3 regions of the Streptomyces sp. NPDC104831 genome follow, and region 2 is predicted to be linked to each of the others. Evidence: riboswitches for the same ligand, from Rfam matches in the RefSeq annotation. Region 2 holds a riboswitch; each other region holds the start of a gene.
What was found. Region 2 has a riboswitch for cyclic di-AMP ahead of ACZ63H_RS04425 (C40 family peptidase). Riboswitches for the same ligand answer to the same signal wherever they lie in the genome.
Positions count from the first base shown of each region.

Region 1: it holds a riboswitch for cyclic di-AMP, as region 2 does, so the genes downstream of both, ACZ63H_RS01325 (transglycosylase SLT domain-containing protein) here and ACZ63H_RS04425 (C40 family peptidase) in region 2, are expected to answer to the same signal.
Region 3: it holds a riboswitch for cyclic di-AMP, as region 2 does, so the genes downstream of both, ACZ63H_RS31640 (M23 family metallopeptidase) here and ACZ63H_RS04425 (C40 family peptidase) in region 2, are expected to answer to the same signal.

Region 1 is NZ_JBVJOT010000001.1:269,689-279,744, forward strand. Features, by position in the region: gene ACZ63H_RS01290 (VOC family protein) at 1-55, shown strand, start outside; gene ACZ63H_RS01295 (hypothetical protein) at 99-1,208, opposite strand; gene ACZ63H_RS01300 (flavodoxin family protein) at 1,418-2,035, shown strand; gene ACZ63H_RS01305 (ABC transporter permease) at 2,032-2,916, opposite strand; gene ACZ63H_RS01310 (ABC transporter ATP-binding protein) at 2,903-3,991, opposite strand; gene ACZ63H_RS01315 (LolA family protein) at 4,025-5,224, opposite strand; gene ACZ63H_RS01320 (polyprenyl synthetase family protein) at 5,614-6,624, opposite strand; cyclic di-AMP (ydaO/yuaA leader) riboswitch at 7,213-7,393, shown strand; gene ACZ63H_RS01325 (transglycosylase SLT domain-containing protein) at 7,396-7,884, shown strand; gene ACZ63H_RS01330 (HAD family hydrolase) at 7,913-8,725, opposite strand; gene fahA (fumarylacetoacetase) at 9,030-10,056, shown strand, end outside.
Region 2 is NZ_JBVJOT010000004.1:137,742-146,156, forward strand. Features, by position in the region: gene ACZ63H_RS04415 (ATP-dependent Clp protease proteolytic subunit) at 1-372, shown strand, start outside; gene ACZ63H_RS04420 (hypothetical protein) at 380-685, shown strand; cyclic di-AMP (ydaO/yuaA leader) riboswitch at 1,124-1,266, shown strand; gene ACZ63H_RS04425 (C40 family peptidase) at 1,270-1,743, shown strand; gene ACZ63H_RS04430 (ATP-binding protein) at 2,736-3,203, opposite strand; gene ACZ63H_RS04435 (helix-turn-helix domain-containing protein) at 3,417-4,277, shown strand; gene ACZ63H_RS04440 (DUF397 domain-containing protein) at 4,287-4,508, shown strand; gene ACZ63H_RS04445 (8-amino-7-oxononanoate synthase) at 4,584-5,711, opposite strand; gene bioB (biotin synthase BioB) at 5,858-7,051, shown strand; gene ACZ63H_RS04455 (adenosylmethionine--8-amino-7-oxononanoate transaminase) at 7,044-8,324, shown strand; gene bioD (dethiobiotin synthase) at 8,326-8,415, shown strand, end outside.
Region 3 is NZ_JBVJOT010000060.1:21,341-31,396, forward strand. Features, by position in the region: gene ACZ63H_RS31630 (dihydrofolate reductase family protein) at 1-459, shown strand, start outside; tRNA gene ACZ63H_RS31635 (tRNA-Met) at 537-610, opposite strand; cyclic di-AMP (ydaO/yuaA leader) riboswitch at 933-1,100, shown strand; gene ACZ63H_RS31640 (M23 family metallopeptidase) at 1,110-2,180, shown strand; gene ACZ63H_RS31645 (aldo/keto reductase) at 2,257-3,201, shown strand; gene ACZ63H_RS31650 (PrsW family intramembrane metalloprotease) at 3,241-4,536, opposite strand; gene trmB (tRNA (guanosine(46)-N7)-methyltransferase TrmB) at 4,597-5,412, opposite strand; gene lhgO (L-2-hydroxyglutarate oxidase) at 5,443-6,654, opposite strand; gene ACZ63H_RS31665 (MFS transporter) at 6,754-8,178, opposite strand; gene ACZ63H_RS31670 (asparagine synthase-related protein) at 8,889-10,056, shown strand, end outside.

The DNA of each region.
Region 1 (10,056 bases), on a different contig from region 2:
AGGCGAGTGGGTCCTGATGCGGGACCCGGAGGGCAACGAATTCTGCGTGCAGTAGCCCCGCGGACCGCGCCCGGGAGCGGGGTCCGGGGCTTGGGCCGCTACGCCTGTGCCGCCCCGGCCGCGCGGTCGGCCAGCCGGACCATGCGGGCGCGGGCGGCCTCCAGCGGGCGCGGATCGTCCGCCGCGGGACCCGGCTCGGCGGCGAGGTCCGCCCACAGGTCGACCAGGTCGCGGCCCAGCCGCAGGCCCTCCTCGGGGTCGCGCACGGCACGCCAGGCGGTCGCCGCGCTCCGCACGTTGCCGTAGGCGGCCTCCCCGTCCCGGGCCTCGCGGCGCAGCCGGGCGAGGTCCAGGGACAGCCGGCAGGCGCGCACCGGGTCGTCCGCCAGATAGGCGATGTAGGCGGACAGCTCGCGCACGTGCAGCACCTCGGCGTGGTGCGGGCCGAACACGGCCGACGCCTCGGCGAGCGTCCGCTCGGCCAGCTGGGCCGCCGCGTCGATGCGGCCCGCCCGCACGGCCTCGTTGATCCGGCCCAGCGGCTCGGCGAGCAGCTCCGCGCCCTCGGCGGTCTCGGTCAGCGGCCCGTCGCCGAGCACCTCCTCGGCGACCGCGTCGAAGCCGCGGGCCGGGGTGTGGACGGGCGCCGGCTCGTCGACGGGCGAGCCGAAGACCGAGGCCAGGTCCGCGCCCGCGTACGAAGCCGTACGCCCGCCCGATCCGGCCCCCGTGCCCGAGGCCGCCGCACCCGCACCCGGGGCCGTGCCCGCGCCCGGGCCCGGCGTGGCCGGCGCGGTGGCGGGGGCCGGCCGGGGGTCCATCACGGGCGGGGGCCCGAAGCCGCCGGCCGGCGTCCGCTCGGCGGTGCCCGGCGCCGTCGCCTCCACGGGCGCCGCGCCCGGTGCCCGGCGCGCGGCCAGCGGGACCGGTTCGCCGGTCATCCGGCTGGAGCCGTCCGCCGAGACCTCCAGCGGGACCACACAGCCCGCGAGGTCGTCGTGGACGGTGGCCCGTATGGGGGCGCCGACGCTGATGGCCAGGCTCTGCAGGCGGTTCAGCACGGCCTGCCGGATCTCCTCGCCCGGCGCCGCGACGACCGGCACCCCGTCCACCGAGGCGCTCCCCGTGCCGTGCACCCGGACGGGCACCGCCGCCGGATACTCCGCGGTCCGCGGCGCCCGCTTCTTCTCGAAGCTGAGTCCAGCCATCGGTGTCCCTCCAGTCCCCCGGCGTCGCGATCCGGTCGTACGCATCCTGTCCACCAGTGTGTCGGCTACCCACGCCCGCCGCGTCACCGCGGCGTCACAGCCTCGCACCAGCCGCCTCGGCGGCATAAACCCTGGCGCCAGTTAGTTGCGCATGCATAAAATGCACACGCCTTGTTCGTTGGTACGACCTGACGCACCTGGGGGACCACATGGACCGCCGTTTTCTCTTCGTCCTGGGCAGCGCCCGCACCGGGGGCAACACCGGGCTGCTGGCCCGCCGGGCCGCCGAGCAGCTCCCCGACGGAGTCGAACAGCGCTGGATCGACCTCACGGAACAGCCGCTGCCCGACTTCGAGGACCTGCGGCACGACAGCGACCACGTACGGCCGCCGTCCGGCACCCCGGCCGGTCTGCTGCTGGACGCCACGCTCGCGGCCACGGACATCGTGATCGCCTCACCGGTGTACTGGTACTCGGTCTCCGCCCAGACCAAGCGCTACCTGGACCACTGGTCCGGCTGGCTGCGCACCCCGGGCCTGGACTTCAAGGCGCGGATGGCCGGGCGCACCCTCTGGGGCGTCGCCGCGCTGGCGGACGAGGAGCTGTCCGTGGCCGACCCGTACTCCGGCACCCTGCGCAACTCGGCCGCCTACATGGGGATGCGGTTCGGCGGGGTGCTGCTGGGCAGCGGCAGCAAGCCCGGGGACGTGCTGAGCGACACCGGTGCGCTGGCGCGCGCCAAGACGTTCTTCGCGCAGGACGCGCCCCTCGCCCGCTTCCCGCACGAGACCGCCGGTGCCGTCGCCGCCCCGGGCGGCGGCCTCTAGGCGGTGATGTCCTTCGCCGTGAACCGGGCCCAGGCCGCCGAGCCGAACACGGCCGCGTACAGCGCCTGGAGCCCGAGGTCGCGCAGCAGGTCGTCCCAGTAGACGGGGTCGCGCATCAGGTCGGCGAACGACAGCCAGTAGTGCGAGAAGAGGTACGGCTGCACCGCGTGCAGCTGGGGTATCTGGTCGACGATCTGCACGGTGATGAGCAGGCCGACCGTGGTCGCCATCGCCGCGATGCCGCTGTTGGTGAGGGTCGACACGAACAGGCCGACGGCCGCGATCCCCACCAGGGAGGCCGCGACGACCAGGGCGATCAGCAGCGCGCGGGCCAGCCCCTCGCCGAGGCCGATCCGGGTGCCGGAGATCGTCGTCAGCTCGCCGAGCGGGAACAGCAGCGCGCCGACGGCCAGCGCCGAGACGGTGACCACCAGGGTGGCCAGCAGGCAGAAGGCCAGCACGGTGGCGTACTTGGTCAGCAGCAGCCGGGTGCGGCCGGCCGGGGCCACCAGCAGATAGCGCAGGGTGCCCGCGCCCGCCTCCCCGGCGATCGCGTCGCCGGCGACGACGCCGACCGCCATCGGCAGGAAGAACGGCAGGGTCGCGGCCAGCGCGGTGAACACCAGGAACAGCCCGTTGTTGGTGATCTGCGCGATGAAGGCCGGGCCCTCGCCGCTTCCGCCGCTCACCCGGCCGCCGCCCCGGGTCTCGATCCGCACCGCGATCCCGACCAGCACCGGCACCGCGGCCAGCACCCCGAGCAGGGCGAGCGTGCGCCACCGCCGGACGGTGGTGACGAATTCGCCGCGCAGCAGCCCGAGGGCCCACAGCGGGTTCGGCCGGCGCACGGCGACGGCCTCGGACGGCTCAGCCCGCGACATCGAAACCCTCCCCGGTCAGCGCCACGAACGCGTCCTCCAGCGAGGCCCGTTCGACGGTCAGGCCCCGGACCCGGACCCCGGCCGTGACCAGGGCCGCGGTCACCTCCGCGAGGTCCCGGCCGGGCGGTTCGCCGGTGACCCGGTCGCCGTCCGCGGTCACGTCGCCGACGCCCAGCTCCTTCAGCACCCGGGCCGCCTCGGCGGGGTCCGGGGTGGTCACCACCAGCCGGCCGCGGGCCCCGGCCGCCAGGTCGGCCACCGCGCCCTGGGTGACGAGCCGGCCTCGCGCCATGACCGCCGCGTGGGTGCACACCTGCTCGATCTCGTCCAGCAGGTGGGAGGAGAGGAAGACGGTCGTGCCGTCGGCGGCCAGTTCCCTGACCAGGGTGCGGATCTCGCGCATGCCCTGGGGGTCGAGGCCGTTGGTGGGCTCGTCCAGGACGAGCAGCCGGCGCGGCTGGAGCAGCGCGGCGGCCAGGCCCAGGCGCTGCTTCATGCCGAGCGAGTACGCCTTCGCCTTCTTGCCGGCGGCCGCCGCGAGGCCGACCCGGTCCAGCGCGGCGGCCACGCGCGCGCGCCGGGTGCGCGGGTCGGCGGTGGGGTCGGCGGAGTCGAAGCGCAGCAGGTTGTCCCGGCCGGAGAGGAAGCCGTACAGGGCGGGGCCCTCGATGAGCGCGCCGACCTGCGGCAGGACCGTACGGGCCGAGCGGGGCATGGGGCGGCCCAGCACCCGGACCGTGCCCGCGGTCGGCTCGATGAGGCCCATCAGCATGCGGATGGTGGTGGTCTTCCCGGAGCCGTTCGGGCCGAGGAAGCCGAAGACGCTGCCCGCCGGGACGGCCAGGTCGAGACCGTCCACGGCGAGCTGCCCGCCGCGGTAGCGCTTGGTGAGCCCGCGCGTGTCGATGACACTCGCCGGGCCGCCCTCCGGCACGCCCCCGCGCTCGTCCCCCGGGGCGTCCCGTTCCGGCGCACGCGCCGGGGACGGGCCCTCAGGCGGGCGCGCGGGCGGGTCTTCCGGAGCGCGCGCAGGCGTGCGCTCCGCAGCGCGGTCCGCGGTGGACGGCTCGTCCATCGGCTTCCCCTCGTTTCGTCGGTCCCGGTGGGGTCACTTCCCCGCGTCGGCCGCCTTCACCAGGGTCTCCTTCGTCACCAGGCCGGCGTACACCTTGCCGTCGTCGGTGATCAGGGCGTTGACCAGGCGGGTGGAGAAGACCGTGCCCTTTCCGAACTTCCCCGAGACCGGGTCGCCGAGCGAGCCGAGGAAGCCGCCGAGGGCGCCCTCCTGGGAGCCGGTCGGCAGGCCGCCCTCGGCGCCGGTGTCGAGGCTCGCGACGGACGTCCAGCCCTTGCCGAGAACGTTCAGCCCCTCAAGGCCCCCGGCGAGGTCCTCGCCGTGCTTCGGGGCCGGCGCCTTGGCCGCCGTGTCCTTCTCCTCGGTGACCCTCGCGCCCTTCGGCGGGGTGAAGTCGAAGACGGAGGCGGCCGGCCGGGCGAAGGAGACCTGGGTGAAGCCGGCGTCGACGACGGCGGCCCCGCCGCTCCTCGGGGTGAGCGTGAACTTCAGCGGCGTCCACGTCTTCGCGTCCACGGCGATGCTGATCGCGCCGACCGTGGTGCCGGACTGCCGGGGCCGGATCAGCAGCTTGTAGGCGTCGCGGCCGGCGACCTGCGCGGTGCCGTCGACGGTGACGGACGTGGTGCCGTCCACCGCCTTCAGGGCCTCGTCGGCGAAGTCCTTGGGCGTGGCCGGCGGCTCGGCCCGGCGCTCCCCGCCGGATCCGGCCGCGGTGGAGTGGTAGACCTCGTTGCTCTTGCTGTCGTAGCCCCAGACGTCCTCGCCGCGGTGGATGAGGCTGTACTCGGCCCCGCGTTCCAGCAGCGACACCTTCTGCCGGTCCGGGCCGTCGGCCGCGATCCGCAGGGTGTGCATGCCGGACGCCAGCTCGGTGAACCGGGACTTGGGGTCGGCGGAGGAGCCGTCCCCGGGGCCGTCCTGGCCCCTGCCGGAGAGCAGGCCGTCCTCCAGGCCGCCGAGGTCGGGCAGACCGAGGTCCGTGGTGATCTTCACGGTGCCGGACAGCTGCTGCACGTCCGACCGGGCCATCTTCTCGATCAGCTGCTGTGCGGTGATCTTCGGCAGGTCGGGGTCGCCGGAGTCGGCGAGCGCCGGGACGAGCCCGATCGTGGCCGCCGCCACCCCCACCACCGCGACCGGGACGGCGTACCGGGCGGCTGTGCGCCGGCCGGAGCGCGGGTCCTCGTCCCGCGCGGCGCCCACTGTGTCGTCGGATTCGTACGGTGCCATGTGTGCCTTACCTCCGTCGTCGGCGGCGGCCGTTCTCACGCTGGTCAACCCTGAGCCGCCATTCTCACCCGAATCGGTGAGGAGTGGTGATGTCCGTGGCTTCCATATGACCAAATCGGCGGCGCGGAAGCGTCAGCCCTCGGAGGCAACCGCGTCTACGCCTGCGGTATGACACCCGACGGCCGGATCCTCCCCGACCCGTAAGGGTCGTGGGGGCTGCGGCCGTACGAGGGACGGGGCCGGGCGGAGACCAGCCCGTGACGGTACGCCCGCAGTCGTACGGCGGTACGACGGCCGGGCGGGGTGTGACCGTACGAACGTCAGCCGAGCGGGTGATACGGAGGTCGCCCGGAGGCGCTCCGGGGCCGGCCGGTGGGGCCCCGGTGCGGTCAGCCGGCGCGGTGGACCACCGCGTCGCACAGCTCCACCAGGGCGGCCTTGGCGTCGCACTCCGGCAGCGGGGCGAGCGCGGCCCGCGCCTCCTCCGCGTACCGGACGGTGTCCCGGCGGGCCTGCTCCAGCGCGGGGTGGGCGCGCAGCGCGGCCAGCGCCCGGGCGTGCCGGGCGTCGTCGCCGAGGTCGGAGTCCAGCAGCTCGCACAGCGCGATGTCCTCGGCCAGCCCGAGCCGGGCGGCCCGCTCGCGCAGCCGGAGCACCGGCAGGGTCGGGATGCCCTCGCGCAGGTCGGTGCCCGGGGTCTTGCCGGACTCGTGGGAGTCGGAGGCGATGTCCAGGACGTCGTCCGCCAGCTGGAAGGCGACGCCGAGCCGCTCGCCGTACTGGGTGAGCACGTCCACGACCCGCTCGCCCGCGCCGGACATCATCGCGCCGAACCGGCACGACACCGCCACCAGGGAGCCGGTCTTGCCGGCCAGCACGTCCAGGTAGTGCTCGACCGGGTCACGGCCGTCCGAGGGGCCGGCGGTCTCCAGGATCTGCCCGGTGACCAGCCGTTCGAACGCGAGGGCCTGCACCCGGACCGCCTCCGGGCCGAGGTCGGCGAGGATCTGGGAGGCGCGCGCGAAGAGGAAGTCGCCGGTGAGGACCGCGACGGAGTTGCCCCAGCGGGTGTTGGCGCTGTCCACCCCGCGGCGCACGGCCGCCTCGTCCATGACGTCGTCGTGGTACAGCGTGGCCAGGTGGGTCAGCTCCACGACCACGGCCGAGGGCACGACCCCCGGCGCGTACGGGTCGCCGAACTGGGCGGCGAGCATCACGAGCAGTGGCCGGAATCGTTTCCCGCCGGCCCGTACGAGGTGCTGCGCGGCCTCGGTGATGAACGGGACCTCGCTCTTGGTGGCATCGAGCAAGCCTTCCTCGACAGCCGCCAATCCGGCCTGGACATCGGCTTCGAGAGCCTGGTCCCGCACGCTCAGCCCGAACGGCCCGACGACGGTCACGAGGGGTCTCCTGTCTGCTGGTGTCTGCTGGCGATTACACGGTTTGTCGATAGGTCGCTGCCATCACTCAAGTCAGCGTATCCGGTCCTGTTTCGATCACCGATAGCGCCCACCGGTCCAGCTCGGGTGGTACCGGACCATGACCGGCATGGTTTTGATCACACGGTAATAAGGGACATATATCGACTTAACAGTAATCCGGATGCCGTGTCGCGACCTCTCCGCACCTTCCTCACCCCCGCCCTCCCCTCGCCGCCTCCACGGCAACGACGGGCATCACGTCCCGGGTTCCACCACGACTCGGACTTCGGACCCGAATCCCACTAATCCCCCATGTCTGATTTGAAGTCTTTTGCTATTTCGTGAATTGGGTCACGCGCCCGATCGGCCCACCCCTCGCGCCCCACCCCCCTCAGACCCTTGCCCCGTCGGCCAGTTGGGGATTGGCGATCGCAAAGGATCAAGTACCTCATACGGAGTCGATCAAGTTCAAATGGCGCATTGCGGGAATCCGGTACTTGTTCCCGACATGTGCTCTCGCATACGTTCCGGGCCGTCGGGCGGACGCCTAATCCTGCCGCCGTCCGCGAAACCCATTCACGAACTCATTCGTACGGCAGGAGCGGGGGACCCAGGTAAGTCGCCGCGCCGGACGGCATGCGCCGCGCCGGCACGGCTCGGGGTGAAGCCGTGCCTCCTCCCGGGCACGGCCGGGCGCCTCCCCGCCCGAACCCGACAGCTCACCTCGCAGGCGCCGGAGAGGAACTTTCGATGCCTGCTGCCGCTCAGCACCGCCGTACCCGGAACGCCCGCCTCGTCCGCGCCCTCGCCGCCGCCTGCACCGGCGCCGCCGTCCTCGCCCTGCCGCTCATCGGCGCGGGCAGCGCCCTCGCCGCCCCCGCCGCGGCCCCGGCGGTGTCCACCACCCCGGCCGGATACCCGAACACCCTCGACGGCTGGATCCGCGAATCGCTCGCGATCATGGCCGAGAAGAACATCCCGGGCACCTACAACGGCATCCACCGCAACATCATCCGGGAGTCCTCCGGCAACCCTGCGGCCATCAACCTCTGGGACTCCAACGCGGCCAAGGGCATCCCGTCCAAGGGGCTGCTCCAGGTCATCGACCCGACCTTCAACGCGTACCACGTCGCCGGGACGTCCTTCGACATCTACGACCCGGTCGCGAACATCACCGCCGCCTGCAACTACGCGGCGGACCGCTACGGCTCCATCGACAACGTCTTCGGCGCCTACTGACCGGCCCGGCCGCCGCCCCTCCCCGTGGTCAGGCGGCCGGGAACAGTCTCTCTAGGACGACGGCGACCCCGTCGTCCTCGTTCGACAGCGTGACCTCGTCGGCCACCGCCTTCAGCTCCGGATGCGCGTCGGCCATGGCGACACCGCGCGCCGCCCAGCGGAACATCGGGATGTCGTTGGGCATGTCGCCGAAGGCGAGGGCCCCTTCGGCGCCGACCCCCAGCCGCTCGGCGGCCAGCGCCAGACCGGTCGCCTTCGTCACCCCGCTCGGCTGGAGCTCCACGGTGCCCGGCCCCGACATGGTGACGCTCGCCAGCGAGCCCACCGCCGAGCGCGCCACGGCCGCCAACTCGTCGTCCGACAGCTCGGCGTGGCGCAGCAGCACCTTGCTGATGGGCTCGGCCCACAGCTCGGCACGCCGGCCGATCCGGACCGCGGGCAGCGTCGGGTGCGGCATCCGGTAGCCCGGCTCGATGAGCGTGAGCCCGTCCACGCCGTCCTGGTCGACCGCCGCGTACACCTGCCCCACCTCCGCCTCGATCTTGCCGAGCGCGGTCTCCGCCAGCTCCCGGTCCAGCCGGACCGACCACAGCAGACGGCCGGTCCGGGCGTCGTAGACCTGCGCGCCCTGACCGCACACGGCCAGTCCGGTGCAGCCGAGGCGCGCGAGCAGGGGCCGTACCCGGGGCGCCGGGCGGCCGGTGACCACCAGGTGCCGGGCCCCGGCCCGCGCCACCCGGGCGAGCGCGGCGAGCGACCGGTCGGAGACGGTGTCGTCGCCGCGCAGCAGCGTCCCGTCCAGGTCAGTGGCGATGAGGGCATATGCCGGGGAGGGTGCCATGCCCAGAGAATACGGACACCGGGGCCCGCCGACTCACCCCTCGTTCCCCGCGATCGCACACCGCGTGGCCCCAAGTCGCCCCCGCGCAAAGCCCGATGACGGTGGCGCGGCGCCACCCGGGGCCGGCGAGCGGCCGCACGGCCGTCATGTCCCCCGGTCGGCCCCGACGGTGGGAGCGGCCCTCCCGGCCACCCCGTACGCCCCCCGAGGCACTGCCCATGACACGCGTGTCGGCCGTAACGTGTGGCCCGACCACATGGAACGCTTCGCCATGCATGGCACGGATGAGAGTGAGGCAGCACCCATGCCCCCCTTCGACGTCCCCGAGGGCGACCCCTTCGGCCCGCACAACCTCCCCTACGGCGTGTTCTCGCCCCTCGGCAGCACCGAGCGGAGGATCGGCGTCCGGCTCGGGAACCACGTCCTCGACGCGGGCGCCGCGGCGGCGGCGGTCGACTCGCCCCACCAGGCGCTGCTCGCCGCCCCCACCCTCAACCCGCTGCTGGCCGCCGGCCGCGCCACCTGGTCCGAGGTACGGCACGCCGTCACGTCCTGGATCACCGACCCGGCCCACCGCCCGACGGTCGAGCCCCTCTTCCACCCCCTGCCCGAGGTGACCCTGCACCTGCCCTTCGAGGTGGCGGACTACGTCGACTTCTACGCCTCGGAGCACCACGCCCGCAACGTCGGCCGGATCTTCCGCCCGGACGCCGAGGACAGCCTCACCCCCAACTGGAAGCACCTGCCCATCGGTTACCACGGCCGCGCCGGCACGGTCGTCGTCTCGGGCACGGACGTCGTACGGCCCTCGGGACAGCGCAAGAGCCCCGCCGACCCGGCGCCCGTCTTCGGCCCGTCGATCCGGCTGGACATCGAGGCCGAGGTCGGCTTCGTCGTGGGCGTGCCCTCGCGGCAGGGCCGCCCGGTCGCGCTCGGCGACTTCCGCGAGCACGTCTTCGGGCTGTGCCTGCTCAACGACTGGTCCGCGCGGGACGTCCAGGCCTGGGAGTACGTCCCCCTCGGTCCGTTCCTCGGCAAGTCCTTCGCGACCTCGGTGTCGGCGTGGATCACCCCGCTGGAGGCGCTGGACGACGCCCGCGTGGCACCTCCCCAGCGCACGCACCCGCTGCTGCCCTACCTGGACGACACGGCGCCCGGCGTGGAACCCGGCGGCTACGACCTGCGGATCTCCGTCGCGGTCAACGGCCACGTGGTCTCCGAGCCGCCGTTCGCCACCATGTACTGGACCGCCGCCCAGCAGCTCGCCCACATGACGGTGAACGGCGCCTCGCTGCGCACCGGCGACCTGTACGGCTCGGGCACCGTGAGCG
Region 2 (8,415 bases):
TACGTCGGCTGTGACGTGGCGACCTACTGCCTCGGGCAGGCCGCCGGCCACGCCGCGGTGCTGCTCGCGGCCGGTGCCCCGGGCAAGCGGTTCATGCTGCCCGGTGCCCGGGTCGTGCTCGAACAGGTGGCGCTGCCCGAGCCGGTGCGCGGCCGGCCCGGTGACCTGATCCTCCGGGCGGGGGAACTGGCGCGCGTGCGCGCCACCGTCGAGGAGATGCTCGTCCGGCACACGGGGCGCACGGCCGCGCGGGTCCACGAGGACCTGGAACGCGACCTGATCCTGGACGCCCCCGAGGCGCTGGCGTACGGCCTGGTCGACGCCGTCGTGCCCGCCCGCCGGGACACGCCCGGCGCACCGGACGCGAGGTGAGCCGCCCGTGCTGCCGGACCTGCCGCCGCTGCCCGCCCTGACCCGCGCCGAGGGCGAGTTGATCGATCGCTATCTGGAGGCCGCCGACCTGCTCGGCCGCGTCAATCCGGCCCGGCACGGGCAGACCTACAGTGCTCTGCGCGCCGCTCAGGGCCTGGTCCGCAAGGCGGCAGAGCTGCGGGACGCGCTCGCGCTGATGCACCGGCGGGGCGAGACGGAGCTGCACGGGGACACGCTGGCACGGGCGCTGCGGGTGCTGGACGGCGAGCGCCGGGCCGCTCGCGTCGCGCTCCCGCCGGATGACGCCGGCTGAGGCGGACACCCGTCCGGTCCGACGGCGCCGAGGCGTCGACACGCGTCGTTCGGACCGGAGTTGAAACGGCCCGAACGACGTACCGCCGACCGGTGTACATCCCGATCGTTTTCCGGGTCTCCCGAGTTGCGCGACGCGGGATCCACGGGCCCCCGCGGAGGCACATCGCCCCAGGTCCGGGGCTACGACGACGATCTGACGGGGCCTCGAACGGAGCACTGTCCACCCGAACGGGTGAGTGGTGAGTAACGCCACAAATCCCCGATTCCGTTGGGATTTTCAGACAGATCTGCGTCAAGATCCCTGTCTGACGACAAGCCCCCGCCACCGCGGCGGGGCGATCCGGGCGGACGCCGAGTCCTGCCGCCGCCCGGATGACCGGTCGACGGAGTGGATCGGCAGGAGTGGAGGACCCAAGCAAGACGGGTCGCCGGAACGGATGTCCAGTCGTCCGACACAGAGTCGGGCACGGGGCGGAGGTTCCGAGCAGCCCTTGGGGTGAAGCCGCGGCAACGCGGCCGGGCTACTTCGCCAGCCCGAATCCGACAGGTCATCCTTCACAGGCGGCTGACGAAGGGTTGCGCATGACTGCGCTCAATCGAGTCCCGTCGCTGATGGCCCGGGCCGGCACGGCCTCGGCACTCACTCTCGCCGCCGTGGGCGGCTCGATCGCGGTGCCCGGGCTCGCCACCGACGCCTCCGCCGCGACCATCGCGACGAAAGCACTCAAGGTCGCGGCCTCGAAGAAGGGTTCCCCGTACCGGTGGGGCGCCACCGGGCCGCACAGATTCGACTGCTCGGGGCTGACGCTCTACTCGTTCAAGAAGGCCGGCAAGAAGCTGCCGCGTACCGCCGCCCAGCAGTACAACAAGTCGCACCATGTCTCCGCCCGCCACCGCAAGGTCGGCGACCTGGTCTTCTTCCACTCGGGTTCCAGCGTCTACCACGTCGGCATCTACGCCGGCCACAACAAGATCTGGCACGCCCCCAAGACCGGGGACGTGGTGAAGCTGCAGAAGATCTGGACCAAGAGCGTCTGGTACGGCCGGGTCAGCTGACCCGGCCGCGCCCCGGGAGCGGCTCCGGCAGCGGGGCCGCTCCGGCACCCCGACGCCCGCCCCCGTGGGCGGGCCGGGCCCGGGGCGGCCCGGCCGCCTCACGAGCGTGCGGGCGGCCCCGGAGCGCCTCCGGGACAGCGGGAGCGTCCGGGTCGGACCGCGCCGGGGAGCGAGCGCGGGGAGGTCCGGACCCGAGGCGCCGACGCGAGCGCTTCCCTGCGCGCAGGGGCGGACCGGCAGACCCGGGCCGGGACAAGGTCCCGCCGTACCGCCTCTCGGGCACATACGGCGGGCGGAACGGCTCGGTCCCGGGTGGGCGTCCCGGCGGACCGGCGGGAACGTCGCACACCGGCCGGGCGGACCGCACCGCCGCCCGCCGCGTTCCGGCGGCCGGCCGGCACCGGGCGCCCGGGCGGACGGTCCGCACCGGTCCGCACCGGCTGTCGCCCGCACCGGGACGCCGGCGAGGCAGGCTCCCCCCGCCGCCGACGACCCCGGCGCGTCACAGCACCCCGGATCCGTCCGGCTGCCCGCCCACACGCGGGTGCCTGGACGCGGCCGGTACGCGGCGGTTGCCGCCGGCCCCCGGGGCACCGGCGGAGCGCGTCGCTTCCGCCGCCGGGCGCCGCCCGGACGCGTCCGCTGGCCGCCGGCACCAGGACACCGTCGAAGCGCCCCGCCACCGGCAACCCGCGGCCTCCGCGCACCGCCCGGACGCGTCCGCTGCCGCCCGGGCGCCGCCGGGGCGTACTCCCGGCCCCCGCACGCCTGCTCCCGCGCCTGGGCGCCCGCACGCGCCCCGGCACATCGACCGGCACCGGTGCCGGGCAGCACCGCCGTACACGTCCGCCGGCCCCGCCCTCGCGCATCCGGCGCTCCGGCCTCGGCCTCGCGCCGCGGCGCCGAGCCCTCGTCCCGCGCAGAGGAGCAGAGGAGCAGAGGAAACGTATCCGCCCGCGTAGACCCTCCGCGCCGTCCCCGCACCGGGTGTGTCACCGTGCCGGGGCCTCCGGTGGCCGGCCGGCCGGGACCGGTGCCGCCGGGAGGGTCCAGGGCAGTTCGATGGAGACCGTCTTGCCGCCCTCGCGGGTCGGGCGGACGAGGAGCCGGCCGCCGCACTCCGCGGTCAGCCAGCGGATGATCACCATGCCGCGCCCATTGTCCTGCTGGACGGAGGCGGGCAGTCTCTTCGGGAACCGTGGATGGCTGTCCGTGACCCCGATGCGCAGCTGTTCGTCCTGGTGCAGCGCGATGTCGACCGTGAAGGTGGGTGACTGGCCGAAGGTGTGCTGAACGGCGTTGGTGGCGAGTTCGGAGACGATCAGCCGCACGGTGTCGGCCGTCTCGGTGTCCGACGGCAGGCCCCACTCCGCGAGGGTGCCCACGACATAGGAGCGGGCGGCCGACACCGAGGCGGGATCGCTCGGCAGAGTGACGGAGGCTTCCAGATGGTCTGCCATGGCGAGGTCGTCCCTTTCCCAACGGGACCGTGGTCCTCCGTACAGCGGTGGGTTCGAGTACGGTCCCGGACTGGTGCTTGTCCGTCAGACTGCCATCACCGGGACGGTCACGGGGGGCGATCCACCAAGATATGCATATATCTGTCGCTCGAAGCGGTGAACTCTGCGACGCGAGACCGTATCGGGGCGGTCCGGGCGGAGTAAGGAGGAGCCATGCAGAACGGTCCCGCGGTACGCCGTCGCAAGCTGGGCGCGGAACTGCGCACGCTGCGCACCGGCGCCGGGCTCACCAGTGGTGAGGCGGCCCGGCTGGTCGGTTGGCACCAGTCGAAGGTGAGCCGTATCGAGACGGGTGCCAGCGGCGTGAAACCGGCCGATCTGCGGTTGCTGCTGGACGCCTACGAAGTGCGGGACCGGCATCTGCGGGAGTTGCTGCTGATACTGGCGGGGTCGGAGGAGACGGGCGGCCGGCACCGCTGGTGGCACGCGTACCGGGGTGTGCTGCCGCCGACGTACCGGGATTTCATCAGCCTGGAGTCACAGGCGAGCGCGATGCGCACCCTGGAGACCACGGTGGTGCCCGGTCTGCTGCAGACCGCCGAGTACGCCCGCGCGGTGACCCGGGCCGCCGTGAAGGACCTGGACGAGGACCGCCTGGACACGCTGGTGGAGGTGCGTCTGGCCCGGCAGGACGTGCTGCGGTCGGATCCGCCGCTGGCGCTGAGCGCCGTGCTGGACGAGGCGGTGCTGCGCCGCGAGGTGGGCGGCCCGGGGGTGATGGCCCGCCAGCGCCGGCGGCTGATCGAGGCCGCCCGGCTGCCGCAGGTGCGGCTCCAGGTGCTGCCGTTCACGGCGGGGGCGCATATCGGCCTCACCGGGCCTTTCGTTATCTTCTCATTTCCGAGCACTTCTGATCTGGACGTGGTTGTTCTCGACCAGTTGACGAGTAGCCTCTACCTGGAACGGAAAGAAGACCTCATGGCCTACTCCGAGGCCTTCAGCACCCTTCAGTTCCACGCCCTTTCCCCCGAGGACTCGTTGGACTACATCGCCGGGATAGGTGACGGCGTGTAAGGAGGCACCATGTCAGCTCTGCCTCGGAACGTCCCTGCCAGTACCGACCTGCACGACGTGTGCTGGGTGCGCAGCAGCCGCAGCACGGGCGCGAACAACTGCGTGGAGACGGCACGGCCGCGCTCCGGTCCCGCGGCCGGACTGCTCGCCGTGCGCGACTCGAAGAACCCGGCCGGACCCGCCCTGCTCTTCTCCCCCGAGAGCTGGACGGGATTCGTGACCGGGCTCTGACCGCCCCGGCCACCCTGCTCAATTCGGTTTAATATTCCATCTTTTTCGGGCGGTGCACGGCCGTGTCACGCCGACTCATGGTCGCGTTTCGCCGATGACGCGTACAGCACGTTCGATCTCGGCCCCGGAGAGGTCCGCGCGGGCGGTCAGCCTCAACCGAGAGATGCCGTCGGGCACGGAGGGAGGACGGAAACAGCCCACGGCCAGACCCGCCGAGCGGCAGTCGGCCGCCCAGCGCACCGCCCGCTCCGGGGACGGAGCCCGCACGGAGACCACCGCGGCGTCCGGACGTACCGCCTCCAGGCCCGCGGCGGTCAGCCGTGCGTGCAGTTCCGCGGCCACCTCGCGGGCCCGCGCCGCCCGTCCGGGCTCGCGCTCCAGCAGCCGCAGCGCCGCCAGCGCGGCACCGGCCGCCGCCGGCGCCAGACCCGTGTCGAAGATGAACGTCCGGGCCGCGTTGACCAGATGGCCGATCACCCGCTCCGGGCCCAGCACCACGCCGCCCTGACTGCCCAGCGACTTGGACAGGGTGGCCGTGGCCACCACGTCGTCGGCGCCCGCGAGCCCAGCCGCGTGCGGCGCGCCCCGGCCGCCGTCGCCCAGCACACCGAGGCCGTGGGCGTCGTCCACGACCAGTCCCGCGCCGTGCTCCCGGCAGGCGGCGGCCAGTCCGGCCAGCGGCGCCCGGTCCCCGTCGACCGAGAACACCGTGTCGGAGACGACGATCGCGGCGCCGGCGCGCGTGCCCAGGGCCTTGCGCACGGCCTCGGGATCGGCGTGCCCGACGACCTGGGTCTCGCCCCGGGCGAGCCGGCAGCCGTCGATGAGGGAGGCGTGGTTGCCCGCGTCGGAGACGATCAGCGAGCCGTGCGGGCCGAGCGTGGTGACCGCGGCCAGGTTCGCCGCGTACCCGGAGGAGAACACGAGGGCCGCCTCGAACCCGCAGAACGCGGCCAGGGCGCGTTCCAGTTCGGCGTGCAGCTCGGTGCTGCCGGTGACCAGCCGGGAGCCGGTGGAGCCGCCGCCCCAGCGCCGGGCGGCCTCCGCGGCCCCCTCGGTGACCTCGGGGTGGCGGGACAGCCCCAGGTAGTCGTTGCTCGCCAGGTCCAGCAGCGGCGAGTCGGCGGGGCGCGGGCGCAGGGTGCGCACGAGTCCGGCGCGGCGGCGCGCCTCGGCCTGCTCGTCGATCCAGCCGAACGCCATGGCTCCTCCGTGCTTTTGTAGGTATCGAACAGACCCTAGCGGCACGGTCAGCCGCCCAGGGTGTGGCGATACCCACACGATGAACCGCCTTCGTTGTGCCAAGTCTCCTTGGCCGGGAGCGGTCCCGTAGGACAGGATCGTGGCTCATGGACCTGCTGAACACGCTGGTGGACAAGGGGCTTCGGCGCGAGATGCCGACGCGCGGGGAAGCGCTCGCCGTGCTGGCCACTTCCGATGACGACCTGCTCGACGTGGTGGCCGCGGCCGGAAAGGTGCGGCGGCACTGGTTCGGGCGGCGGGTGAAACTCAACTATCTGGTCAACCTCAAGTCGGGCCTGTGCCCCGAGGACTGCTCGTACTGCTCCCAGCGGCTGGGCTCCAAGGCCGACATCCTGAAGTACACCTGGCTCAAGCCCGACGAGGCCTCCCAGGCCGCCGCCGCGGGCCTCGCGGGCGGCGCCAAGCGGGTGTGCCTGGTGGCCAGCGGGCGCGGTCCGACGGACCGGGACGTGGACCGGGTCTCGGAGACCATCAAGGCGATCAAGGAGCAGAACGAGGACGTCGAGGTGTGCGCCTGCCTCGGTCTGCTCTCCGACGGCCAGGCCGAGCGGCTGCGGGCGGCGGGCGCGGACGCCTACAACCACAACCTCAACACCTCGGAGTCCACGTACGGGGACATCACCACCACCCACACCTACGCCGACCGGGTGGACACGGTACGCAAGGCGCACGCGGCCGGGCTGTCCGCCTGTTCGGGTCTCATCGCCGGCATGGGCGAGAGCGACGAGGACCTGGTGGACGTGGTGTTCTCGCTGCGCGAGCTGGACCCGGACTCGGTGCCGGTGAACTTCCTGATCCCGTTCGAGGGCACCCCGCTGGCCAAGGAGTGGAACCTCACCCCGCAGCGCTGCCTGCGGATCCTCGCGATGGTCCGGTTCGTCTGCCCGGACGCGGAGGTCCGCATCGCGGGCGGCCGCGAGGTCCATCTGCGCAGCATGCAGCCGCTGGCGCTGCACCTGGCCAACTCCATCTTCCTCGGCGACTACCTGACCAGCGAGGGCCAGGCCGGCAAGGCCGACCTGGACATGATCGCGGACGCCGGTTTCGAGGTGGAGGGCGCCGGGGAGGTGACGCTGCCGGAGCACCGGGCCGGGGCCGCGCACGGCTGCGGCTCGCACGCGGAGGCCGGCTGCGGCTCGCACGCGGGCACGGGCTGCGGGTCGCACGAGGGGGGCGGGGTGTGCGGTACGGCGGGCGTGCCGGCCACCGCCGAGCCCCGCACCGACCTCGTCGCCGTCCGCCGCAGGGGTGCCGGCACGGACCTCGCGCCCAATGCCTGATCCGGGCGTCGCCGAGCTGCTGGAGCTGGACCGGCGGCACGTGTGGCATCCGTACGGCCCGATGCCCGGCCGGGTGGAACCGCTCGTCGTGGAGGCGGCGAGCGGGGTCCGGCTGCGGCTGGCGGACGGTTCCGGCGAGCTGGTCGACGGCATGTCGTCGTGGTGGTCGGCCATCCACGGCTACAACCACCCGGTCCTGAACGAGGCCGCGCGCGAGCAGCTGGGCCGGATGAGCCACGTGATGTTCGGCGGACTCACGCACGAGCCCGCCGTCCGGCTCGCGAAACTCCTGGTCGACCTGTCACCGGAGGGCCTGGAGCACGTCTTCCTGGCCGACTCGGGGTCGGTGTCGGTCGAGGTCGCGGTGAAGATGTGCCTGCAGTACTGGCGTTCGCTGGGCCGGCCGGCCAAGCGGCGGCTGCTGACCTGGCGGGGCGGCTACCACGGTGACACCTGGCAGCCGATGTCGGTGTGCGACCCCGAGGGCGGGATGCACGAGCTGTGGACCGGCGTGCTGCCGCGCCAGGTGTTCGCGGACCCGCCGCCCGCCGGGTACGAGGAGTCGTACGCGGACCACCTGCGGGAGCTGGTCGCCCGGCACGCGGACGAGCTGGCCGCGGTGATCGTGGAGCCGGTGGTGCAGGGCGCGGGCGGGATGCGCTTCCACTCCCCCGGGTACCTGCGGGTGCTGCGGGAGGCGTGCGACGCGCACGACGTGCTGCTGGTGTTCGACGAGATCGCCACCGGTTTCGGCCGCACCGGCGCGCTGTTCGCGGCGGACCACGCGGCCGTCGCCCCCGATGTGATGTGCGTGGGCAAGGCGCTGACCGGTGGTTACCTGACGCTGGCGGCCACCTTGTGCTCCACTCGGGTGGCCGACGGCATCTCGCGGGGCGAGGTACCGGTGCTCGCGCACGGCCCGACGTTCATGGGCAACCCGCTGGCGGCGGCCGTGGCCTGCGCCTCCGTCGAACTGCTGCTGGGCCAGGACTGGCTGGGCGAGGTCAAGCGGATCGAGGCGGGCCTGCGCGAGGGGCTGGCCCCGGCGCGGGACTTCCCCGGGGTGCGCGACGTCCGGGTCCTCGGCGCCATCGGGGTCGTCCAGCTCGACCATCCGGTCGACATGCGGGCCGCGACGGACGCGGCGGTGCGGGCGGGCGTGTGGCTGCGCCCGTTCCGTGACCTGGTCTACACGATGCCGCCCTACGTCACCTCGGACGAGGACGTGGCACGGATCGCGCGCGCGGTGTGCGCCGCGGCGCGGGAGGGATGACATGCGGGTACTGGTGATCACGGGCACGGACACGGAGGTCGGCAAGACGGTCACCACCGCCGCCGTCGCCGCCTCGGCGCTCGCGGCCGGG
Region 3 (10,056 bases), on a different contig from region 2:
ACCGCCACCGCCGCCGACCGCCACTGGCTGCGCACCGCCTGCGAGCTGGCGGCCCTGTGCCCGCCGTCACGGACGGCGTTCAGCGTCGGCGCGGTCGTGGTCGCCGCCGACGGCACCGAACTGGCCCGGGGGCACTCCCGCGAGGGCGGCGACGCGGTGGTGCACGCGGAGGAGGCGGCGCTCGCGAAGATCGACCCGGCCGAGCCGCGCCTCGCGGGCGCCACGGTGTACTCCAGCCTGGAGCCGTGCACCCGCCGGGCCTCCCGGCCGGCGCCCTGTGCCGAACTGATCCTGCGGGCGGGGGTGCGGCGGGTGGTCACCGCCTGGCGGGAGCCCGACACCTTCGTCACGGCGGCCGACGGGGCGGGCGTGCTGAGCGCGGCGGGCGTGCGGGTCGTCGTCCTGCCGGAGCTGGAGGAGCCGGCCAAGGCGCCGAACGCCCATCTTCTGCCGGGCTGAGCGTGCGCCCGGGCGCACCCGGGCGCACATACACCCAGGGCCCGGAATCCTTGGGATTCCGGGCCCTGGGCCTTCAGTAGCGGGGACAGGATTTGAACCTGCGACCTCTGGGTTATGAGCCCAGCGAGCTACCGAGCTGCTCCACCCCGCGTCGTTGTGGCTCCACTGTACGCCATGCGCGGGATGGTTCGCACATCGGTTTCCGCGGGCCCCGGGTCGGGCGGGCCCCGCAGGTCACGCAAGGTGACCGGGCGAGCGCCGTGCGCATAACATCTGAGTCACCATCAAAACCGCGAGTGACTGCTGAACGCCCTCGGAGGGCAGGCAACTCGCCCGCTTTGACGGGATAGTTGCCGATAACCTCACCAGTAAAAAGCGTGTTGATCAAGGGGGACGGCTTGGAAAGTGACTGGCAGGTCTATTAACGTTCGATAACGCAGCGCGGTCGTCCCAGCCGTCACAAGAGGCGGCTCCGTGCGCACGCGCCGAATCCCGCGAGGGAACCGGGGAACCACCATTTGGGGTGAATCACGCGGATACCGTCGTGCACTCACGCGAGTCCACGACCGGATATACGCGCGTAGGAGACCTTCCTGCTCCGAACCCGTCAGCTAACCCGGTAGGCGGAGGAAGGAAAGGAGCGCGCCCGCGTGGCGTCCAACCGGCCTGTCCCCGAAGCCCCGTCCATACCGGCACAGCGCGAGACCGGGCCCGGGCCCGAGACCTTCGGCTACGGCGCCTACCGCGCCGACGAGGGCCCGTGGGAGGAATGGAACCCCACCGAGGACTCCGTCGCCCCGGTCCGCGGCCGGCACCGGGTCGCCAAGCAGCGCGGCGGCTTCGCGCGCAGCTCCACCGTCCTCGGCGTCGGCGTCATGGCCGCCGTCGGCGCGGGCGGCATGGCCAGCGCCAACACCGGCAAGCCGCCGGTGTCCATCTCCCTGCCGGACCTGCCCTCGGTCGGCTCCCTCTTCCACGACGACGACTCCGACGCCGCCGGGCCCGCCGCCGAGGCCACCGCGCTGAGCACCGTCGCCGTGGCCTCCGGCACGGGCCAGGACAGCGCCGACGCGGGCGAGGTGCTGCGCAACCGGATCATGGCGCAGGCCGAGCAGCAGCAGGGCCAGGCCGACAGCAGGGCGGCCGCCGCCGCGCTCGCCGCCGCCGAGAAGCAGACCGCGCGGGCCGCCGCCGAGGCCGAGCGGGAGGCCGCCGCCAAGGCCGCCGCGGCCAAGGAGAAGGCGGAGGCCGACGCGGCGAAGGCCGAGGCCGAGGCGAAGAAGGCGGCGGAGGAGAAGCGGCTGGCCGAGCTGGCCAGGCAGTACGCGCTCCCGACCTCCTCCTACACGCTCACCTCGACGTTCGGGCAGGCCGGCTCGATGTGGTCCTCCGGCCACCACACCGGGCTCGACTTCGCCGCCCCCACCGGCACCCTGATCAAGGCCGTGCACAGCGGCACGATCACCGAGGCGGCCCTGGCCGGCGCCTATGGCTACCGCACCATCCTGACCCTGGACGACGGCACCGAGCTGTGGTTCTGCCACCAGTCCTCGATCAACGTCACGGTCGGCCAGAAGGTCAGCACCGGCGAGGTCATCGGCCGCGTCGGCGCCACCGGCAACGTCACCGGCCCGCACCTGCACCTGGAGGTCCACCCCGCCGGCTCGCCCACCGGCATCGACCCGATGGCCTGGTTGCGCGACAAGGGCCTCACCCCCTGACGGATCTCCCGGAAGAACCGGGAATCCGGCGCCGGCGGCGGGATGCGATCAGCCCCCGCCGGCGTTGGCATGACGTATGACGTCACTTCGTACACTCGGCTCCTCCGACCTCGAGGTCTTCCCGCTGTGCCTGGGCGGCAACGTCTTCGGCTGGACCGCCGACGAGCAGACCTCCTTCGCCGTCCTCGACGCCTACACCGCGGCCGGCGGCAACTTCATCGACACCGCCGACGTCTACTCGGCCTGGGCCGAGGGCAACAAGGGCGGCGAGTCGGAGACGATCCTCGGCGCGTGGCTGAAGGCCCGCGGCAACCGCTCCGACGTGGTCATCGCGACCAAGGTCAGCCAGCACCCGGAGTACCAGGGCCTGTCGGCCGCCAACATCAAGGCCGCCGCCGACGCCTCGCTGCGCCGCCTGGGCACCGACCACATCGACCTCTACTACACCCACTTCGACCAGCCCGAGGTGCCGGTCGAGGAGATCATCGGCGCGCTGGACGAGCTGGTGAAGGCCGGCAAGGTCCGGCACATCGCCGCCTCCAACATCACCGCCGAGCGCCTGCGCGAGTCCCTGGAGTTCTCCGACCGCGAGGGCCTCGCCCGCTACGTCGCCCTCCAGCCGCACTACAACCTGGTCTCCCGCGACACCTACGAGGGTCCGCTCCAGGAGCTCGTCGCCCGTGAGGGCCTGTCCGTCGTCCCGTACTTCGCGCTCGCCTCGGGATTCCTGACCGGCAAGTACCGGCCCGGCGAGAGCGTCGACAGCGCCCGCGCCGACCGGGTCCAGGACTACCTGGCGTCCGAGCGCGGCCAGAAGGTCCTGACGGCCCTGGACGAGGTCGCCGCCGCCCACGGGGCCCCCGTGGCCACGGTCGCCCTGGCCTGGCTGGCCGCCCAGCCGACGGTCACCGCCCCGATCGCCTCGGCCCGCACGGTGGAGCAGCTGCCGGCGCTGCTCGGCGTGGCGGACCTGGAGCTCACGGACGCGGAGGTGGCGAAGCTGACGGAGGCCTCGGCCTAGCCGCTCCCCGGCGGTGCCGGCCCGCCGTACGGGCCCCGGTCAGGTCCGGTACGGGTTGTACAGGGGGTAGGGCACCGCCGGGTGTCCGTACGGCGCCGCCGCCCGGTACACCGGGACCGGGGCGGCGGCCCGGCCCGCGTACTCCAGTGCCGGCCGGGCCAGGTGCCGCCGCTTCCACAGCTCCTCCAGCAGCTCCCGCTCCCGGGGGACGAAGTCCGCCCCGGCCCTGCCCGCGCGCCCGCGCTGCCGCAGGAACGCGAGCGAGGTGGCGTACCCCTCGTAGCGGGCCACCTCGCGCGCCGCCGGGCGGCCGTGGTGGTGCCGGGCGTAGTCCCGGGCCATCCGGCGCGCCCGCATCGATCCGAGCGCGAAGGGCTCGGCCGGGCCCAGCCACCCGGCCAGCACGTACGCCGGCAGCTCCGCCCGCACCAGGCGCAGCTCCCGCTGCCGGGTCCACACCGCGAGCCAGGTCACCAGCCCGAACACGGGCACCATGAAGCCGCCGTAGACGGCGAAGAACCCGTACTGCCCGAAGGTGGCCGAGCCGTTCCAGAGGGCGTGCATGCCCATCGCGAGCAGCAGTCCGCACACCGGCAGCAGGATCCGCCGGGCGGACCGGCGCCCGGCGGACAGCGCGGCGATGCCGAAGCCGATGCCGGTCAGGACGGTGAACAGGGGGTGCGCGAACGGCGACATCACGATGCGCACGAAGAAGGTGGCGGCGGTGACGGAGGAGATGCCCCGGTCGCCGGTGAGCTGGTCGGTCCCGAAGGCCGTGCCGAGGTAGAGGATGTTCTCGGTGAAGGCGAACCCTGTGGCCGTGATCCCCGCTATCACCACGCCGTCCACGATCCCGGTGAAGTCGCGTCTGCGGAACAGGAAGACCAGCAGGACGGCGGCGGCCTTCGCGGACTCCTCCACGATCGGCGCTATCACCGTGGCGCCGAGGGTGTCGGCGCTCGCCGGGTCGGCGGTGGAGGTGGCGATCCACTCCGTCGCGAAGCTGTTGGCCACGATGGCGATCAGTGCCGCCGCGCAGGCACCCCAGGCGAAGGAGAACACCAGGTTCCGCCAGGGGCCCGGCGCCACCCGGTCCAGCCACCGGAAGGCGGCCAGCAGCCACGGCACCGGCAGCACGGCCAGCCCGAGCCCGACGAGGAACCCGTCCGTGCCGGTCTGCCGCCGCACGAGCGCCAGGATGACCAGCCCGGACAGCGCCAGCAGCGTGCTCGGTGCCCCGTACCGCACCCACCTGCGCTGCCACCAGTGCGGGTGGCGGAGCACACCGTCGCCGGGGCTCGGGGGACAGGTCGCGGACGCAGGACTGGTGGCCACGGCATCGACCCTAACGGTGGCGGGACGAGGGGCCGGTCGGATGACCGGCCCGCCGGTCGGCTAACCGTCCCGGCGGTGCGGTACACGCCGGAACAGCAGATCGTTCACGACGTGTCCCTTGTCCAGTCCCTGTCCCTCGAAACGGGTCAGCGGCCGGAACTCCGGACGCGGCGCGAAACCGCCGTCCGGCCGGGTGTTCTCGAAGTCCGGGTGCGCGGTGAGCACCTCCAGCATCTGCTCGGCGTACGGCTCCCAGTCCGTCGCGCAGTGCAGCAGCGCGCCGGGCTTCAGCCGGGTCGCGGCGAGCGTCAGGAACTCCGGCTGGATGAGCCGCCGCTTGTGGTGCCGCTTCTTGGGCCAGGGATCGGGGAAGTAGACGCGCAGCCCGTCCAGCGCGTCCGGGCGGAGCATCTCGCGGAGCAGGATGATCGCGTCGCCGTTGCCCACCCGGACGTTGGTGAGGCCGCCCCGGTCGGCGAGGCCCAGCAGGTTGCCCTGGCCGGGGGTGTGCACGTCGACGGCGAGGATGTTGGTGCCGGGGTCGCCCGCGGCCATCCGCGCGGTGGCCTCGCCCATCCCGAAGCCGATCTCCAGGACCACGGGACGGTCGTTGCCGAACAGCTCGGCGAGGTCGATCACCCGCTGCCCGTCGATGTCCAGCCCCCACTGGGGCCACAGCCGCTGCAACGCCTCGGCCTGCCCGGCCGTCACCCGGCTGCGCCGCGGCTGGAAGCTGCGGATCCGCCGCTCGAAGTGCGAACCCGCGGGGTCCGCCTTGGGCCCGTCCGGGAAGCGCGGTTCGCCCTTGGCCCGGGCGGGCCGGACGGGGTCACCGGGGGCGGGCGGGGCGGCGGGGGTGTTCAGGGAGTCAGACACAGTAAGGCCGATTTTACGGGTCCGGGCAGCTCACCCCGGCGCCCCGAGCATGGCCAGCGCCCGGCGCCCGATCTCGCGTCCGATCGGCAGCGAGGCGGTGGCCGCGGGCGAGGGCGCGTTCAGCACGTGGACCGCCCGCGCGCCCTCCCGGATCAGGAAGTCGTCCACCAGCGTCCCGTCCCGCAGCACCGCCTGCGCCCGCACCCCGGCCGGGGCCGGCACCAGGTCCCCGGCGGTCACGCCGGGCAGCAGTCTTCGCACCGCCTCCAGGAACGCCCCCTTGGACACCGAGCGGCGCAGCTCGCCCGCCCCGTACCGCCAGTGCCGCCGGGCGATCGCCCACGCGCCCGGCCACGCCAGGGTGCCGGCCAGCTCCCGGGGCCGCAGGACCGTCCAGCCGTACCCCTCGCGGGCCAGCGCCGGCACCGCGTTGGGCCCGAGGTGCACGCCCCCGTCGATCCCGCGGGTCAGATGTACCCCGAGGAACGGGAACGCCGGGTCCGGCACCGGGTACACCAGGCCCCGCACCAGCTCGGGCCGGGCCAGTTCGTAGTACTCCCCGCGGAACGGCACGATCCGCATCCCGGGCTCGTCCCCGGTGAGCCGGGCCACCTCGTCGCAGTGCAGCCCGGCGCAGTTCACCAGCACGCGCCCGCGGACGACGTCCCCGGCGGAGGTCCGCACGGCCACGCCCCGCTCCGGCCGCCGGTCCACCCGGACGACCCGGGCGCCGTACCGGATCTCCGCCCCGGAGGCGCGGGCCAGCTCCCGGGCCACGGCCGCGTAGTCGCACACGCCGGTCGTGCCGACGTGTATCGCGGCCAGGCCGCGCACCTCCGGTTCGTACTCGGCGATCTGCGCGGGTCCCAGCTCCCGCACCGGGATGCCGTTCTCCCGGCCCCGCTGCACGAGCGCGTGCAACCGCGGCAGCTCCGCCCGCTCGGTGGCGACGATCAGCTTGCCGGTGACGGCGTGGGCGATGCCGTACTCGGCGCAGAACTTCACCATCTCGGCGGCGCCCCGCACCGCGTAGCGCGCCTTGAGGGAGCCCGGGCGGTAGTAGATCCCGCTGTGGATGACCCCGCTGTTGCGTCCCGTCTGGTGCCGGGCCGGGCCGGCCTCCTTCTCCAGCACGGTCACGCGCGTGCCCGGCGCCGTCCGCGTGATCGCGTACGCCGTCGACAGCCCGACGATCCCCCCGCCGACCACGAGCACATCACAGTCGTACGCCCCGCCCAGCACCGAGCACCACCTCCACTCCCGATAGTGCACTGCGCCACTGACAGCACTCTCAAACGCGGGACCGGCCCGCCGTGCGGCCGGGCCGCGCGGGCGCGGCTCCTACGCCGGGGTCATCAGGAGGGGCCGGGCCCGCTCCCGCAGCTCCACCACCCGCGGCTCGTCCCCGTACGGCTCCAGCCGGTGCAGGAGGTCCTTCACGTACTCGGTGGTGCGGGCGGACGAGATCCGCCCCGCCACCTCCACGGCCCGCACCCCCTGCTCGCACGCCGCGTCGAGGTTCCCGGACTCCAGCTCGGCGACGGCCGACACCACCAGCCGCAGCCCGTGCGACCGCACGAACTCCTCCGTCGGCTTGGACAGGGCCTGCTCGGTGAACCTGCGCACCTGCCGGGGCGCCTTCAGGTCCCGGTAGCACTCCGCGGCGTCCGCGGCGAACCGGTCGTATCCGTAGAAACCGAGCCAGGAGGGGTCGTTGTCGCCGGGCCGGGACCGTTCCAGCCAGCCCTCCGCCGCCTTCAGCGCCGCGCCGGCCGCCTGCGCGTCGCCCGCGCGCGCGTGTGCCCGCGCCTCGACCAACCGGAAGAAGCTCATGGTGCGGGCGGTGGCCAGGCCCCGGTTGCGCTCCAGCGCGGCCTGCGCGAGGTCCACGCCCTCGTCGCCGAAGCCCCGGTAGGTGGCCTGCAACGACATGGAGGCGAGGACGTAGCCCCCGAGGGGGACGTCCGCCGCCGCGCGCGCGAGGCGCAGCGCCTGGATGTAGTACCGCTGCGCGGCCTCCTGCTGCCCGGTGTCGAAGGCCATCCAGCCCGCGAGCCGGGTGAGTTCGGCCGAGGCGCCGAACAGGGCGCGGCCCACCTCGTCGGAGTAGGAGCCGAGCAGCAGCGGGGCCGCCTCCACCCGCAGGCACTCCGGCACCATCGACGAACGCCAGTCCCCGCCGCCGTACTTGGAGTCCCAGCGCCGGGCGTCCTCGGCGGCCTCCCGCAGCTTCTGCACGTCGCTGTGGCCGACTTTGAGCGGGGCGCCGGAGCCCTCGGCGGCGCCCGCCTCCCGCGCGACCGAGCTGTCGGCGGGGGTTATCAGCCAGCGCGAGGCGGGCGTCGCGTACGCGCTCACCGCGAACGATCCGGCGAGGGACTGCCAGATGCCGCCGGAGCCGGCCCGGCGGCCGGCCAGGTCGAGGCGGTACAGCTCGGTCGCCGACTTCACCGCCTGGGCCACGTCCCGGGGGAAGGCGAGGCCCACCTCGGGCGCGGGATCGGCGTCCGCCAGGCCGATCTCGTGCAGCGGCACGGGACGGCCGAGCTTCTGCCCGATGGCGGCGGCGATCAGGTGCGGCGCGGCACCCTGGGGCACCATGCCCTTCGACACCCAGCGCGCCACCGACGTCTTGTCGTAGCGAAGTGTCAACCCGCGCTGGGCGCCAAGGTCGTTGACGCGCCGGGCGAGTCCGGCGTTGCTGATTCCCGCGAGGGCGAGAACGGCGCCGAGCTTTTCGTTCGGCCCGCGTTGCTCCCTGGACATGCGCCACCCCTCGACACAGACGGCTGCCGCGCTGGCATAACCACGCGGCATTCGTAAACCCAGCGTAGTTCGCCGCATCCCAAGCGTTAAGGGGCAATGTTCCGGATGGCGGGATGTGGTCAGTGCGGCCGAGCGGCCGTTCACGCAGCGTGCGCGGGCTGTCGCCACGTGCCCCCGCACGTGTGGCCGTGCGCCCGCCCGTGCGCTCTTCTCCGGCCAACCGGAGAGCGGTTGCATGGGCCGTGCGTGGGTCGGCCCGCTGTACTGGATCCAGCGGGCTGGGGGACACCGCCGCCTTCATCCCCGCGGGTGGCGGACCGGTCCGGGAGGCGTCATCCGCCTCCCGGACCGTGCGTGTGTGTAAGCCCCCAGGCGCTCCGCAGGCCTGTACGGAGCGTGCTCAATTTCGGCGCCCTGTCACGGAATTGGCTGAAAAACATCCCCCGATCGAGTGGTGAAATTCCCTCGCGACCATGCAACTTGGGGGCGCGAAACGGGTTTTGGGGGAGCGCATTAGGGGCGCGTTCGCTTCGTCCCCGCGGGACGCGGTCGCCGCCGCGCGGGCCCGCCGCCCGTCGGCTCCCCCTTCCCCGCGCCGCGGGCACCGCTCGCGCGAAGGCGGCCACGCCGCACCTCCGGGACGTGTTCTTCATGGCAGCATGGGGCCGTTCGTGCGGTGCACTGGTGGTCCACAGCCTGTGGAGGCGTCGATGCGGTGGTTGGTGGGGTGGAGCAGCACCGCCGCGGGCGCCGCCGGGACCGGCTCGGCCGGAGCCGTCGGGTACGACGGCGAAACCCTGCAACCGGTCGGCTCCCAGCTCCTGTGGGGCGACCCGGACCCGCTGTGGGCGGTCGGCGACTGGCGCCCGGACGAGATCCGCGTGGTGCACGCCGACCCGGAGCACCGGATCGCCGTCCTCGGCATCTGCGGCGCCACCGACGAGGAACTGCGGCGCGGCCTGTTCACCGCGCGCGGGGGCGCGGTGCGCCACCTGACCACCTGGTCCGGCAGCTACACGGCCGTGGTCCGGGCCGGCCGCCGCGTCACCGTCTGCGGCGACCTCGCGGGCGCCCGGCCGGTCTTCTACACCCCCTGGGCCGGCGGCACCGCCTACGCCACCGCCGCGCTGCCGCTCGCCGACCTCGTCGAGGCCAACCTCGACTTCACCCACCTCGCGGCCCTGCTCGCCGCCCCGGACGTACCGGCCGCGCTGCGCGACACCACCCCCTACGACGGCGTACGCCGTGTTCCGCCGGGGCACGCCCTGGTGCTGCGCGCCGGGGCGCGCGAGATCGCCGGGTACGAACCGGTCGCCTCCCTCGCCGTGTCCGCGCCCCCCGCCGACCCCGGCCACGCCGTGGACGCCGTACGGGACGCCCTGGTGGAGGCGGTGCGCACCCGGCTGGCGGCCCCCCGGCACGTACCCGACCTGGATCCCGGACCGGTGCCCGGCATGGGCCCGGCCGAGCGGCGCGCCGCCCGCGGGATGCCGGTGCCCGGCGTCGGCGCCGACCTGTCCGGCGGGCCCGCCTCCGGCACCCTCGCGCTGCTGGCCGCCGGGCTGCCCGGCCGGCCCGGCACCCTCCTCGGCCACCGCACCGGCGCGGGCGAGCGCCTCCTCGCCGTCACCTTCAACGACCTGGCCGTGCCCGGCCGCGAGGCCGAACTCGAGCGCGCCGGCGCACTGGCCGCGGGCCCCCGGCTGCACCACGTCGTGGTCACCGGCGGCGAGGAGACCCTGCCGTACGCCGACCTGGAGGGCCCCCTCACCGACGAACCCGGCCCCTGCCTGGTCCAGGCGGCCCGGCACCGGGCGCGGCTCGCCGCCGGCAGCGCGGACCACTTCACCGGCCACGGCGCCCGCCAGGTGCTGGACG